Regions from separate parts of the Paenibacillus sp. FSL H3-0329 genome, predicted to be linked through region 2. Evidence: riboswitches for the same ligand, from Rfam matches in the RefSeq annotation. Region 2 holds a riboswitch; the other holds the start of a gene.

Region 1 (7,846 bases), 1.1 Mb from region 2:
GTGAAAGAAGCGTGAACCACTTCAAAGAAATGCTTCTCACTCTCCACCTTTACCGGAGGATGCTCTCTAACCTTCAGACGGATAACAGCAGACTCCACATTAGGTTGAGGGATGAATACCGTACGCGGCACGATACAGACGAGCTCAGGCTCGCTGTAGTACTGCACGGCAATGCTAAGACTTCCGTATTCCTTTCCACCTGGAGATGCAGCCATACGCTCCGCAACCTCCTTCTGAATCATTACAACGATGTTATCAAGGGGAAGCTTCTCTTCAAGCAGCTTCATCAGAATCGGAGTAGTCACATAATAAGGCAGGTTAGCAACCACACTGACCTTGTTCACAGTGGTGAAATCTTCCTTGAACATTTCCTGCAAGTTCACATTGAGGACATCATCGTTACGAACCTTAACATGGGGATAAGGGGAAAGTACGTCTTTTAATATTGGAATCAGTCTACGGTCTATCTCTACGGCAGTTACAGCACCGGCTGTTAGTGCCAGACGCTCCGTCAGCGCTCCAATTCCCGGCCCGATCTCCAGCGCCCCAGAATCGCTATCTAGTCCAGCAGCGTCTACAATCTTGTCCAAAATATTTTGATCAATCAAAAAATTCTGTCCCAGGCTTTTCTTGAACTTGAATCCATAACGTTGAATAATCTCTTTGGTCCGTTTTGGAGTCGAAATTTCCTCTCTACCACTCATGAAGTAATGCCTCCCTGATCAATTTGGGCGAGAGCCCCGGCAAATTCCTCCCGCGTAATCCCAAACATCGCCAGCCGCTTGTACAGCTGTTTGCCGTTACAATATCCGATTCCAAGCAAATTACCAAGCGCCATACGTCTTTCAGCAGCCCGAGGGTGTACAAGCATTCCAGCGGCCATAAGGTCATCAATACCAATCAAAGCAGGTGCTCCTTCAAAAGAGGTATGTACGTTACGCAGCGCATGACGAATCGCCTCTGGCGATGCATTCTCTACACCGATATCCCCTTTTCGAGTTGCGTCCTTCTCCGGAATAAAAGCATGCTTGCAGCCCGGCACCTTCGCTGAAACGATTTTACGAATTCGCTCCCCAGCATGGTCCGGGTCCGTAAGAATAATAACCCCTCTGCGTTCCATAGCTAGCGCAATCTTCGCAATTACAGTCCGGTTTACAGCAGAGCCGCCTGTCTCAATCGTATCTGCTTCCACAGCACGCTTAATGGCTACGGTATCGCTTTTGCCTTCAACGACGATTAATTCCTTAATCATATTTCTTGACTCCTTCCAAAAAAAGCAAAAAGAAGAGGATTCGCTCCTCTTCTTTTGGTTAAAGAATGTATAAGTGATGAGCGGTTGCTCTGCGATCAACGAAATGATCATCCAGCGTTCCTTAACGGTTATCATCACTATAGCTTATCAAAGGATTTTTTGCAAAAGCTTCAGTTCTAGTTAAGCTCTGGTTTCACAGGTCCAATCACATATACGGTACGTGATTTACGGCCGAAATTACGAGCATGGCTCAGGGAATCATAATAGACATCCACTTTATTGCCTTTAATGGCACCGCCCGTATCCTCTGCACGGCGGAATCCAAGCCCATCGATATAAACCCACCAGCCAATAGGAATTACATTCGGATCTACTGCAATTGTACGACCTTCCGTTACGCGTGTTCCGGAGGCAGTTTTAGTACCTATTCCTGGCTCTTCTGACGAATAAGCTGTCATGGAGACGTTCTTAATCATCTTCTTGTACTCAAAGTCTACGCCAGCCTTGCTTGTGACGTTCTTAGTCTTAGCGCTAACTTTAGTCGTTTTGGAGGTAGTGCTTGATTTGGAAGTTGTTGTAGCTTTAGCAACTACAGTAGGCTTAGGAAGTGCTTTAGTACCAACGGCAATGATCTTATCTTTTGTTACCGTTTGTACTTCCTTGCCGATCATGCGCATAGAGGCCAGTTCTCCGTCTTGATAGATCTTTTCAATATGCTGAACCATGACGCCTGGTTTGCCTGCCTGTGCCACTCTAACTGTTCCCACAGTAAGGGAGGGATCTGCTGTCTTAATAACACGGAAAGGTAAGTTAGTTGTTCGCTGTACCGTTTGCTTGTTGATACGAACGATCTTAATCTCCATGTCAGCAGAGATGGTGGTGTCTAACGAAGGAAAAATCTTATCATAGCCTTCTAGGTTGATACCCAGTTTGTCAATCGCCTGACCGATAGTGTCTTCGGTCGTATATAACGTTTTTGTTGCTCCGTCCGCAGTAAGGCTAAATTTCTGCGCACGATTGATAACGACACGGTCACCGTCTTTTATTTCATCACTCAGACCTAAAGATAATTCATCATGCGGCTGCAGCGAAATTTGCTCTTTCTCCAACACATCACCAAGAAGTGCTTCTCGCGTTTCAAGTGTCTGTGTTTGCCCGTCTATTACTAAAACAAATTGTTTGTTACTTTGACCGTGTACGTACAGCAGAATTAACAGCGCGATTGCGATTGAAATCACACCTGCAAGTAAAAGTACGCGAGTATTTACTTGCTCCCACCGTAATGCGAAAGACCTGCTGGATGACTGCGAATCATGGGATACCTCTGGTTGGAATAAGCCCATTCTCTCCATCCTCCTTACATAGCCTCGTCGTCAATTTGTATATCATGAGGACTGAATTTCTTTGACGAAACTATTTGAGATTGTCACAGGATACGCACGTATTAACTTAGCGTCTCCTGCTCATGGATCGCCTGCTCGGCACAGCTACTCCCACACCTGTTATATAACAGTATGCGGGCAACATTCAGTTTATTCAAAAATAAAGAAGCCTAAAAAGAGTTCTCTTGAGGACTCTTTCGTGGCTTCTCCGATGTCAGAATACGCGGGAATGTTTGTGCACGAGGTTGCCTCTCTTACTTGCGCTTACGGGGTTAGCTGTCGGGTTCGGACGAAAGAGAGACGCCCTATTTCAGGTCACCCGCTCACGGCGGTTGCCCTTAAATTCACCCCAAAGACCACGTGAAGAAATCAAATATTGTTCTGCGGCAATTCCTAGTCGTATTCAAGATACAGGCATGCGGCAGTTCAATATTGGTTCCCCCGTTCTCCATACGGAGACTCAGCGAGACGATCCATGAATCAATGGCTGTCACAATAACAACAGCTCACATCACTGAAAAGATGATATCCTGTTTTGATGCATGTTGTAAAGGACGATTCAACCACGTTTAAGCAAATATATGGTTAAAATATTGTAATAATCAGCCGTTTTTATATTAAAAAAGTTTAATATATCGGCTATTCTCTATTTTTCACCCGTTTTACTCCTGTTTTCAGACAATCCCAAATCGTTCCAGTGCGTTCGCATACGTAATTTTAGCCAATTCTTCCCATGTTAACCCTTTAATTTCAGCCGCAGCCTCTGCTACTAACTTCACATGAGCACTCTCATTTCGCTTGCCACGGAAGGGGTGTGGAGTCAAATATGGAGCGTCTGTTTCGATCAATAATCGGTCCAATGGCGTCTGTGCAAGCACCTCTTTAGGCACTCTGGCATTTTTGAACGTTATCGGTCCTCCAAATGACAAATGAAATCCAAGGTCTAGACACATTTTTGCTGTTTCCCAGCTGCCTGAGAACGAATGCATCACGCCACCAATTTCATTTGCTTTTTCCTCCCGTAAAATCCGTACAACATCTTCATGAGCATCACGGTCATGTATACAGATTGGCATTTTTAGTTCACGGGCTAGTCCGATTTGTTTGCGGAAGACCTCCTGCTGCACATCCTTGGGAGAGGTATCCCAATAATAATCCAATCCAATCTCTCCGATGGCCACCACTTTTTCATGGCTGCAAAGAGAGGCGATCCAATCGAGGTCTCCCTCTTTCATATCAATCGCATCCTGTGGATGCCAGCCCACCGCTGCATAAATATAATCATAAGATTCAGCCAGCTTCATCGTTGAAGGGATCGTTTCCCGATTAAATCCAATATTGATCATCTTGCTAACTCCGGCCTCTACTGCACGAGCAATAACTTCCTCGCGATCCTCGTCGAATTGAGGCGCATCTAGATGTGTATGTGTGTCGAACAGATACATTTTAAAGCTCACTCCTTGTTGTTTTTATCAATAGTTCCATAAATATTTGTATTATTTTGCAAAAATCTCTGCTACAGAAGAGGGCAAGCGTGTAAGGGCTTTTTTCAGCTTATCCTGTGGGAAATATAGATGATATCTGCCACGATGAATTCCGCTTATTGAGCGCACAATATCCGATACCTCTGAAATTTCCCGCAATTGCTCATTCCGATCAAGCAGTAAAATTTGATTATTGTCGAAGGCTGCTCCTGGACGGAACACATCATAAGGCAAATCTGTCGGATAATCAATCTCTAGGTCATATTCTGGGTTAAGTCCCACTCCCGCAAAACTGCTGCGGATTTCCGTAATCATATCTGTATCCAAATTCTCAATCTCTACATATTTATACAGTTTACGATGAATAAAACGGGTACACAAGTCGCTTAATAACTCATCTTCTTCAAGTGTCCATTGCATAAAAGCAGTCTGTACCAGTGCCTCATCAAGCATTAAATATTGCTTCACTGTTACTTCTCCTCGAAAGAGATCTTCCAGCGGAGCGATCATAAAGCGAAATTTGTACCCCTCTTGAAACAATTCTTTAGCTCTACGGAAGATTTGACGCAAAATAATTTCAGAGCTGCGCGTCACCGGATGAAAATATACCTGCCAGTACATTTGATAACGTGACATTAAATAATCTTCAATGGCATGCATACCTGATTCTTTTACTACAATCCGCCCATTATAAGGACGAAGCATTCTCAAAATCCGATCAATGTCGATGGTTCCATAGTTTACACCTGTATAGTACGCATCACGCAGCAAATAATCCATACGATCAGCATCCAGCGGACTGGAAACCAAATTGACAACAATTTCATGCTCATAAGTCTTAGAGATAACTGAAGCTACTTTACGAGGAAAATCCTCCTCCACATCACGCAATATTTCGGTAATCTCCGTGTCCTCCAAAATAATCCGGCAGGTCCAATCCTCATGGTTCATTTCAAAAGCTTCTTCTATAGAATGTGAAAATGGGCCATGCCCTAAATCATGCAGCAAAGCCGCACACAAAGTAAGCAAACTTTCTTCAGGAATCCAATCCTTATATCCGCTGCGCTCAAATTGCGAAATGATTCTTCGTGTAATTTCATATACTCCTAAAGAATGAGAAAATCGACTATGCTCTGCACCATGAAAAGTGAGATATGAGGTACCTAACTGGCGAATCCGGCGTAAACGCTGAAATTCTTTTGTATTAATTAGTCGCCAAATAATCGTGTCCTGTACATGAATATAATTATGAACGGGATCCTTGAAAACCTTTTCTTCCGTGAGCGGCTGCTTCATGAGATCAACTCCTTCTAATAATTTAATATGATTTTAACTAATATCAGTATATAATAAGTAATTATGTCGTACTTTGTCGAAAAGTATCATTTTTGGTCTTGGTAAATCGACAAAATGCTTTCAGGGCAATTCTTAATTTTTATAGGGACATTCAAAGTTCTTATGGAAATTTTCTTATTCAGCCTATGAAAAAAGGTTGACTGATTTGGGAATCGTTGGTATTATAAGTATCATAAAACAGTGAACAATGTCGAATAATGACGTTTTTGGAACATTGAGAGGAGTAACGATTGTTATGATGAAATCAACAGGAATTGTAAGAAAAGTAGACGAACTTGGACGGGTTGTTATTCCTATTGAATTACGCCGTACACTTGGCATTGGCGAAAAGGACGCACTGGAAATTTACGTTGATGGCGAACGGATTATGCTTAAAAAGTATGAGCCTGCCTGCATTTTCTGTGGCAACGCTGAGAACGTAACTTACTTTAAAGGAAAAATAGTTTGTCATGAATGCATTTCTTCCATCCCTACCCCTGTGACAAACTAAATTAAATAGTATATAATAGAACTAATCAAATTGTTAATTCTAACCTTTTCATATCTCCTTGACCTCCCGTGACCGCGGGAGGTATTTTTTATGTCTGGGTTTGCCCTCCTGGTTATCCCCTCCCTAAGGGCAATGTGCTTCAAGAGGGAACTAGTAATACTTAGTTGTATTTCTTACAGTTATTTTAAATACTTTTTACCATTAAACGAATTAATTGTATTTTGTACACTTATATTCCCTATATCTCCGTGAAATCAATCATTTCCACCTTTATAACTGTATGAAGTACAACTAAACGAACAAATACATAAAAAAATTCAAAAATAACTGTACAAAGTACATTTAACCCACAGATAAATCATTCAAGCTCGGGCCGTTTCCAAGAATCCTTAGTTATTCTAAGAGTTCGTCTACAACACTTACTCTTCTGCTCTATCAAGCAACGCATTATAAATATCCCGTTTGGCTACACCCCGGTCTGATGCCGCTTTTTTCATAGCCTCTTTACGTGGCACATCCTGTGCTTCGTAATGAGCTACATGTTCTTCAATGCTTAACTGACGCCACCACGCCGATTCTGCGATTTCTGCATCTTCCTTGCTCTCCCCTTCTACGACAATAACATATTCGCCTAGCGGAGGATGTTCAGCAAGCCAAAGTGTACATTCCTCAATCGAACCGCGTAGAAATTCCTCATATCTTTTCGTTAATTCACGTGCCAACACAATCTGGCGATTGCCGAATGCTTCTTGAAGATGAGCAAGTGTCTTAACTACGCGATGGGGAGATTCGTAGAACAACAAAGTTCCTTGAGCCGAACGAAGTGGACTTAATACTGCTCGGATGTCCTTACGCTCTCGGGGAAGAAAGCCGATAAAAGTGAACGTATTCGTAGATAGACCAGAAGCGATCAAAGCTGACAACGCTGCGTTAGCTCCAGGGATAGGAATCACCGGAATTCCATGACTTATAGCAAGGGCTACAAGATCCGCTCCAGGGTCAGAAATCGCTGGTAAACCGGCATCGCTGACGAGTGCCAAATTTTTTCCTTCTATTATATAGCGTACAAGCTCAGGTCCACTGGCGGCCTTATTATGCTCATGATAACTAAACAACATCGAAGGTGAAATCTCAAAGTGGCTGAGTAATTTCCGGGTCTGTCTCGTATCTTCCGCGGCAATAATATCACATTCCTGTAAAGTGCGGACTGCACGATAGGTCATATCCTCCAGATTACCGATAGGTGTAGCCACCAGAAAAAGCGACCCTGTTGTCTCCTGAGTACTGGTATTAGTCTTATTTTGAAAACTGCTTTGGCATGATATCGTCATGATTTACCCTCTTTAGCACCATAGTAGATGTCCATAATCTCTGGACAGTATTGATTGTCCTCATTATATACGATGAGCGGTGGTTGTAAACGAACCTCAGGCTTTCCATCACGTGCAGCTTCGATTAATACCATATTAGCCTCTAGATGGGCACGTGGATGTACAAACCGAATAATCTTTGGCTCGAGTCTATATTGTCTCATAAGACTGATAATATCAACCAACCGTTGTGGTTTATGAACCATACTTACCTTTCCGCCCGTCCGAACCAATCGCACACAAGCCTGAATAACCTCCTCCAGAGTACAGCCTATCTCATGACGAGCCATAGCCTGATGGTTGTTCAGCTTCAGATCACTGCCATTAAGCGGCATATAAGGAGGGTTCACCGTTATTGCATCATACACACCATGTCCTGCGGTAGTATATAACTCGCGTAAATCACCTTCATGAATTACAACCTGATCCTGAAGGCCATTGAGAGCCACACTACGACGAGCCATATCAGCTAAACGAGGTTGTATTTCAATACCTTCTATAGAAGCTTTTGT
Region 2 (7,846 bases):
AGCGGGTCCAGGCGTAGGAGCAACTGGAGCGACTGGCTCGACTGGCGCTGCAGGCTTGGCAGGCCCTGCTGGTGCAACGGGCGCGACGGGCGACCCCGGCGCGGTCGGCGTTGCCGGAGCTACGGGTGCAACGGGTGCGACTGGTGATCCCGGCGCGGTCGGCGTTGCCGGAGCTACGGGTGCAACGGGTGCGACTGGTGATCCCGGTGCGGTCGGCGTTGCCGGAGCTACGGGTGCAACGGGTGATCCCGGCGCGGTTGGAGCTACTGGCATTACCGGAGTCACTGGTGCAACCGGTAACGGTGCAATTATTCCACTGGCATCCGGAGGACCTATTATTATGACCACGGTTTTAGGTGGTTTGGTGGGAACAACAAGCCTTGTAGGCTTCGGAAGTTCAGCCACAGGCATTTCTCTTGTTGGCGGTAATGTTGATTTAACAGGTACTCTCCTTGGACCGCTTATCAACTTTGCATTCTCGACTCCTCGTGCAGGAGTGATAACATCCCTTGCTGCTTATTTCAGTAATACCATAGCTTTATCGCTGCTTGGTACTACAATAAATGTAACAGCACAGTTGTACCAATCGGCCACACCAAATAACACATTTACTGCTATTCCAGGGGCATTAGTAGCGCTCCCACCTATCACAGGTACTATTAATCTAGGAACTTTTGTCAATGGAATTACAAATGATATCAATTTTGCTGTAACACCACAGACACGTCTGCTTATGGTATTCTCAGCCACTGCTACAGGCCTCACCCTTGTAAATACAGTCACTGGTTATGCAAGTGCTGGCTTTACGATTGTATAATCATTAAAACAAATTCAAAAAAAGGCATCTGCCATTCCTTCTAAGGAGTGACAGATGCCTTTTTGGTAATATGCGGTACAATTACTTGATCTTTCGGACTCAAATGCCGCTATTCGTTAATTTATCCCTGTTTAGAGAGATCATCGGACCTGAGAGGCGCTATTGGGCAGAAATGGTGCTCAATAGCGTCTATTTTGTACAAATAACGCCTATGGGGTCCAATAGCAACTCAAAAATAGGAAAATGTTGCAAATAAGAGCGCTTGAGTCCGATAGTCTGTCAATGTCACTCCCCGCTCTTCTTCTCTCCTACTCATGTCCGGAGGCTGAATCCCTATTACCGAAACCTTCCTTTCCTTTGGTCTCGATCAGGAGCTGCAGATACGCTGCTTACTTCACCTCCTTCTATACACTTACAATCACTACTTAGAGTCTACTGTTTCTTTCCCACGTCGGATGAGCTGCTTACTATGCCTCCCTCTATACACTTACCTTCACTACTTAGGTCTACCGTACTCTCCCACGTCGGATGAGCTGCTTACTACGCCTCCTTCTATACACTTACCTTCACTACTTAGGGTCTACCGTTCTTTCCCACGTCTGATGCGCTGCTTACTACGCCTCCCTCCATACACTTACCTTCACTACTTAGGGTCTACTGTTCTTTCCCACGTCGGGTGAGCTGCTTACTACGCCCCTTCTATACTCTTACCTTCACTACTTAGAGTCTACTGTTCTTTCCCACGTCGGGTGAGCTATATTTGATGCTGTGGTAGGGTAGGGACATTAAGTGGCGTTCTAGGTACAATATGCTTGTAAATGTTCAACATCCACCGGTTAGTAAAATACCAAAGGCTGGCTCATTCGTAGATTTCACTACTGATGAGCCAGCCTTTAGTTAGATATCCATTATATTAGGGAAATCCTCCCTAATATTCATCGATAATCGCTTTAAAATAAGGTTTTTAGGGAATTTATCCCTAAAAATTCATACAAATACCCATTTATGGCTAAAAACATCCTATTATTAGGGAAGTTTTCCCTAATTCACGTTCTAGGAGCCATAATTCCCTTCACTTTAGGGAGAATTTCCTTAATCCACGTTCTAGGAGCCATAATCACCTTCACTTTAGGGAGAATTTCCCTAAAGTTCTACCCAGAAAGACGTCCCATAGCCAGCTCATTCCCCCTGGCTATGGGACGCCCTTTTCCACATAAACGCTTCGCTTGTAAAGGTCTCCCTATAGATCAGCTAATCTGCTGACTGCCCTGCTGCTTCTCTAAGAAACGTTGAAGAATCGCATTGAATTGCTCCGGCTGGCATAGATTACTTGGATCTAATGCGTTCGGAATAATCGCCAACTGCGCATGTGGCAGCTGAGACACCATTTCCTTCATACAATTCACTCCAAATTCATTAAAGTCCCCTACAATACATAAAGCAGGACGTTTAAAAGCCTTTAAGCATCTGGTGTAATCAACATGGCTTGTAGCCAGTCTTTGCCGATATAGCTCCCGGGGACGTTTGTCCAGCAGCCCTCTTCTAATCTCATTGTAGGCCAGACTCCAGCGCTCTCGGTACATCATCCGAATCGAAGGCAACACCAGCTCGCTTGGGAGATAATACATTAGCAAACTGCAATATGCTGCCATAGTTTGTATTTTCCCTACAATTGTTGATCCGTGAGTCCTACAGAAGCTATCCGCGACCACAATGGCTTTCACACGCTCAGGATATTGTTTGGCAATATGCTGAACGACTAAGCCACCATAGGCGATTCCTACAAAAACTGCTTCACGAATACCTAGGTCATTCAACAGCATAATCAAATCCAGACATTGCGTCTCAATAATCTCATGTGGGGCCTCCAGCAGTTTACCAGACTTGCCATTCCCCCGTAAATCGCACAAAATCACTTTATATTTATCGGAAAAATACTCCAGCTGTGGTTTGAACATACTGTGTGTTAATCCATGTCCATGGATAAACACAACCGGAGTGCCAGTTCCATTGATTTCATAATAGAGCGAAGTTCCGTTCAGTTTAGCGATAGGCAAAGGTAACACCTCTTTCATAATAAATTCTACGTCTATATCTGCTTAAAAACGCAGCAAAAAACCACAGAGGGATTCTCTGTGGCTATTCATCACTAAACACGCCATTCATCCTCTCTCCATACGCTTACGAGGTTAGCTGTCGGATTCGGGCAGTGAGAGTTGCCCTACCTGCAGGGATGCATGTTATGCACCCGGAACAGGATTCACCCCATAACCAGTGCCGACTCTCACATCGGCTGCCAGTTGTTGGTTCCCCCGCTTTCCAGAAACGGAAATTAAGCGGATTGCTTATGTAATTGTAAATTTAAGATAATTGTCAGTTCTGAGATGAATCATACTCTTGTAAGGTTTGCTTGTAAAGGAGGGCTCTGGTCAAAATAATGTTGAAAGCAATGCTTTTCATTTCATATTGAGCATACTCTTCATTTTCTCTTTCTTTTGCTCTTGTTTACTCGTTTTATTTAAGAAAATGGCTCTGAACCAAGCCAAACGGAGGTTAAAACACCAGTACTTTCTATATAAAGGCCATCCTTTTCACTGGAGATATGAAAAAAGCTAAGCAGAATCAGAGGTATTCCCCTGTCCACTTAGCTTCCTCTTACAATACTATGGCTACAAAAGATCGGCGTTTTTCAATGCATGCTCCCAGCTTGGAAAAAAGAACAGCGCACTTCTCATAAGCTCAGGATCGCTCTGCTTTACTTGTTTTTTACTGATCGAGCTTCCGTCGCTTTGCAGCTTTTTGATCCGACTTAATACTTCATCAGCCTCCAAAGGAATTTCCATTGAAACACTCCTTTCTCAGTGACCTGTTTCCCTTCATTTTCTCCATAATATGTTTATTTATTCCGTACTCTTTATTTCCCCAGATTAAACCATCTGATAGATGGGTTGTTCAGCAATGAACCGGTTAGGAAGCATGGGATATTTGTCTGCTAAGATTTCAGCTAAATATTTCATTCCCGGCGCTTCACTCTCCGCATGACCTAACATGATGAGCGCTTTAGATCTGCCTTGGTGCCCTGCATCCCGCACATATTCCGGAGTCTCCCACTCTGGTCCCTCTCCAGCAATAATTAAATCAAGATTGTGATCATTAAAATGCGGAATAGCCATCGTCCCGCCTCCTCTGTAACCTACTAATATCCCTACGCGTTTGCAGGACAGAGACAGGTCACCGGCAGCGCGTACATAAGAGATCCCTAGCTTACTTTTAATATATTGAGCAGCTTCCAGTACAGTCATAGCAGGAATATTGAGAATCGTAGCAGCTGCTTGCTGCTCTTCCACGTATGCGGACCAATCTAGTTCTTGCAGTAAACCCACCATAATTCCATCCGGCTTTTGCCGATGCCAATAATCATGATAACGAAAAATAGCAATTTGGGAATGTTCGATCAGACTTTTTTTCGCATGATAAACCGGATCACCTTCTAACCACTCGCTCGCCGCATGATGGCTATAAAATACACCTTCATGCGTGATCAGCAAATTGGCTCCTAACGCTATTGCTTGCTCCACAACATTTTGTGTGGCAGAGAAGGCCGTAATAATCCCTGTGACTTCAGTTTCCGGTTCCCCTGGGTTCAGAATATCGACAGTGCCTTCTACCTGTTCCACAGTTCCCATTAAATCTTCCAGAATCGCTCTAATCGTGAGGCTCACTATCATCATCCCTCGATTCGAAATCTAATAAATCTTTCTGCCTTTAAGATCCTCAATTCCGCTCTTGCGGTAAAAATACGTATTGATCCGATCTCTCCATTCCTGCGCATGCTCTGCTTGCTCTTCAAGACGTTGCTTCACTTGCATATACAATCCACTATCCACGCCGCCTTCAAGTGATTCCCATGTCGCTAGAAGCTGTGCAGCCTGCTCAGCCCCCTCAAAATGAGTATCGTAGATATGCTGAATAATAGTTTGCCCCGATTGCAGAACATACGTGTATGGAACATGATGAAAGAACAGCAACAGCTCTTCCGGACAAGACGCTAGATTCTCATAATTTGATGCATTAAGCCCCATATACTGTCCGCTATAACCCGTTCCCGATTTGACTGAACGATCCACACCAATGCCCTTATGATCCGCATAATGGTACGTTCCCCACTTGGCGTATTCATACCCATCCACATTCGGCCCATAATGATGATCCGGATTAACCATCCAACCCACACCTAATGGAGCTGTGTAAGATTCGTAAATCCTCCATGAGTCCATCAACATCCCGCGAATAGCAGCCACTAGACCTTCATCAGTGCCAAAGGTAAGCCGAATCCATTCCTCAGCTATTTCTTTTGCCGTCAGCTCCGGATTCCAAATTAATCTTCCATATCCATACAGATTAGCTTGAGCTAACCCATGCCCCGTCCAGTTCATGTCATCTCCAACATTAGTTACAGCAGCCACACCATTATACTTATTTCCCCACACCGATCCGTCCACAACATGTTTCACAAGCGTAGTTTGCCCTTTGGCATAAGTATTGAAATCAAGGACTTCTTTCCACTGTGGAACAAGATAACAGAGATGCCGCTGCTGCCCCGTATATTCTTGAGCAATCTGAAACTCCATCAGATGATTGGTATGTTCCAGTGCGCCAAACAGCGGAGATACCGGTTCTCTGACTTGAAAATCCATCGGTCCATTCTTGATTTGCAGCACTACATTATCATTAAATCGGCCATCCAATGGTTTGAAATGATCATATGCCGCTCTGGCCCGATCTGTCTTACGGTCACGCCAATCCTGCTTGCAGTTATATACGAAACAACGCCAAATCACGATTCCGCCAAACGGCTCCAGTGCTTCTCCCAGCATGTTGGCGCCATCTGCATGGTCACGCCCGTAAGTGAATGGTCCTGGTCGATTTTCTGAATCCGCTTTGACCACAAACCCGCCAAAATCAGGTATCGCCCGATAAACCTCACTAGCCTTATCTTTCCACCATTGCCGCACCGCTGAATCCAGTGGATCAGCTGTCTCCAATGCTCCGATCTGTATCGGGCTGGCGAAGTTAGCACTGAGGAATAGCTTAATTCCGTATACGCGGAATATTCCTGCAATTAACGCGATATCAGGCAAATATTGCTCCGTTATAAATAGAGATTCAAGCTCATGAACATTCACATTGTTAATCGAAATCGCGTTGATCCCCACAGAGGACATCAATCTGGCATAATCACGCAGCCGCTTTGTATCGTTAAGAAATTGATTGGACTCGTAAAAAAAGGACCGTCCAGCATAGCCACGTTCAATACTGCCATCAAAATTATCCCAGTGATTAATCATTCGCAGGCCGTTCACCGGACTCATAGACAAATTCAGAGCGTCTATTTCGCTTTCTGTTCCTATCAGCCGTAAAAGATGGAATACGCCATACAATATTCCAACAGGCGTTGAAGCACCGATAGCGATACATTTCTCAGCAGCGTTTGTACGTATAAGGAAACCTTCAGCACCCAGTGAATCGGTTCGCTCTCCTGCGAATACTCTACCAATTAACGGATTCCCCCCTTGGAAGGTTCCTATAACGATACACGGTCCTTTTGATTGCGCTGTGAGCAGTGGCGCTTTGCCCAGCATAGAGGTCATCCCCTGTATGAATTCCGCGGCTGCCGCCTGAATCGTTTCGTTGTCCTCCGTTACAACCAGCTCACCACACCAATTTGTATATTGATTGTATAGAGATCCAGATTTCAGCTGGCCATAGTTGAGCCAAGCCTCATAAGCGGTATTTGTCATGTATATTCCTCCCGTATAAATAACCCGCCCTGGATTGAAAAGGACGGGTTCATAATTCGCAAGCTTGAGCAGGTTACCCGCTCTATGATTTGGTGACAGCGTTAAGCAATTGGTGATAAGCCGGCTTAGGATTATGCTGCTCATCGAATAGAAATGGCCAATTTTTCCGTCCCCGAACAGGGAAGCCGTCCAGCCATGTATAGTCATCCGCTGCTCCCCAGAAAGTGACTGAGCTAATCACGTCGCGGTATTCTTTCAACAGAGCAAACATCGCTTCATACCGCTCTGCCTGCAGCTCGAGCAGTTCGGCAGGTGCAACCTTTAAATCCATTCGTTTGTCATCGAAACGGAACATGGACACATCCAGCTCTGTCAATTGGAGCTGAAGCCCTAAAGATGCATACTTCTCAATAGCAGCACGTATTTCATCTAAGTCCGGATCGTATAGATTCCAGTGCGCTTGCAATCCGACGCCATGGATCGGTACTTCCTGTTCCAGCAGCGACTTCACCATTTTATAGATTTTGTCGCGCTTAAGGGGATTAGACTCGTTATAGTCGTTGTAGAATAACAAAGCCTTTGGATCGGCTTCATGAGCGAATTCAAACGCTTTGCCGATAAACTCCGGTCCGACAATATCCAGCCACTTTGACTGGCGAAGAAGTTCTTCTCCTTCATCTGCAATAACTTCATTTACAACATCCCAAGCATAGATATCTTCCTTGTAACGCCCAACCACGGTCTGAATATGTGATTTGAGCCGTGCAAGCAATGTCTCTTTGCTTACACGCCCGCCCATCTTATCCTCAAACAACCAGTCCGTAGTCTGGTTGTGCCAGACTAAAGTATGCCCACGCATAGCCATATGATGTTTTCGGGCGAAGGCAACCAACTGATCTGCTAGTTTAAAGTTATAAATGTCTTCAAGCGGATGCAGACTTTCAAACTTCATCTCATTTTCAGCGGTAATGCTATTGAAATGATAGGCGAGCAAATGCTCCTGTGATTGTATCGTCAACGGGTTAACGGCTGCGCCAATTTTGAAATCCTCAGCAAATATTGTTTTTAGAGCAGGTTCTGTGTAATCACTAGCTTGTCTCAACAAGTTCCCTCCTGACAAACGCATTTATATCAGTATTCGAATAATTAAGACTGATAATCGAACCAATCGAAGTAGGCAGGCACCTCAGCCACCTTGCCATGACCTGTTGCATATAAGCCGATAAGT

Evidence for each region. Region 2 has a riboswitch for cyclic di-AMP ahead of NSQ66_RS25610 (alpha/beta hydrolase). Riboswitches for the same ligand answer to the same signal wherever they lie in the genome.
Region 1: linked by a shared signal. The riboswitch ahead of NSQ66_RS00190 (3D domain-containing protein) and the one ahead of NSQ66_RS25610 (alpha/beta hydrolase) in region 2 are both predicted to bind cyclic di-AMP.

Annotation. Positions count from the first base shown of each region.
Region 1 covers NZ_CP150150.1:37,303-45,148, reverse strand. Annotated here, with positions in the region: gene rsmA (16S rRNA (adenine(1518)-N(6)/adenine(1519)-N(6))-dimethyltransferase RsmA) at 1-704, opposite strand, end outside; gene rnmV (ribonuclease M5) at 701-1,252, opposite strand; gene NSQ66_RS00190 (3D domain-containing protein) at 1,429-2,595, opposite strand; cyclic di-AMP (ydaO/yuaA leader) riboswitch at 2,881-3,110, opposite strand; gene NSQ66_RS00185 (TatD family hydrolase) at 3,309-4,079, opposite strand; gene NSQ66_RS00180 (HD domain-containing protein) at 4,131-5,414, opposite strand; gene NSQ66_RS00175 (AbrB/MazE/SpoVT family DNA-binding domain-containing protein) at 5,710-5,964, shown strand; gene rsmI (16S rRNA (cytidine(1402)-2'-O)-methyltransferase) at 6,384-7,295, opposite strand; gene NSQ66_RS00165 (tRNA1(Val) (adenine(37)-N6)-methyltransferase) at 7,292-7,846, opposite strand, start outside.
Region 2 covers NZ_CP150150.1:5,804,458-5,812,303, forward strand. Annotated here, with positions in the region: gene NSQ66_RS25605 (exosporium glycoprotein BclB-related protein) at 1-817, shown strand, start outside; gene NSQ66_RS25610 (alpha/beta hydrolase) at 2,065-2,892, opposite strand; cyclic di-AMP (ydaO/yuaA leader) riboswitch at 2,980-3,166, opposite strand; gene NSQ66_RS25615 (hypothetical protein) at 3,487-3,660, opposite strand; gene NSQ66_RS25620 (Nif3-like dinuclear metal center hexameric protein) at 3,745-4,503, opposite strand; gene NSQ66_RS25625 (alpha-glucuronidase family glycosyl hydrolase) at 4,564-6,618, opposite strand; gene NSQ66_RS25630 (endo-1,4-beta-xylanase) at 6,701-7,720, opposite strand; gene NSQ66_RS25635 (glycoside hydrolase family 43 protein) at 7,765-7,846, opposite strand, start outside.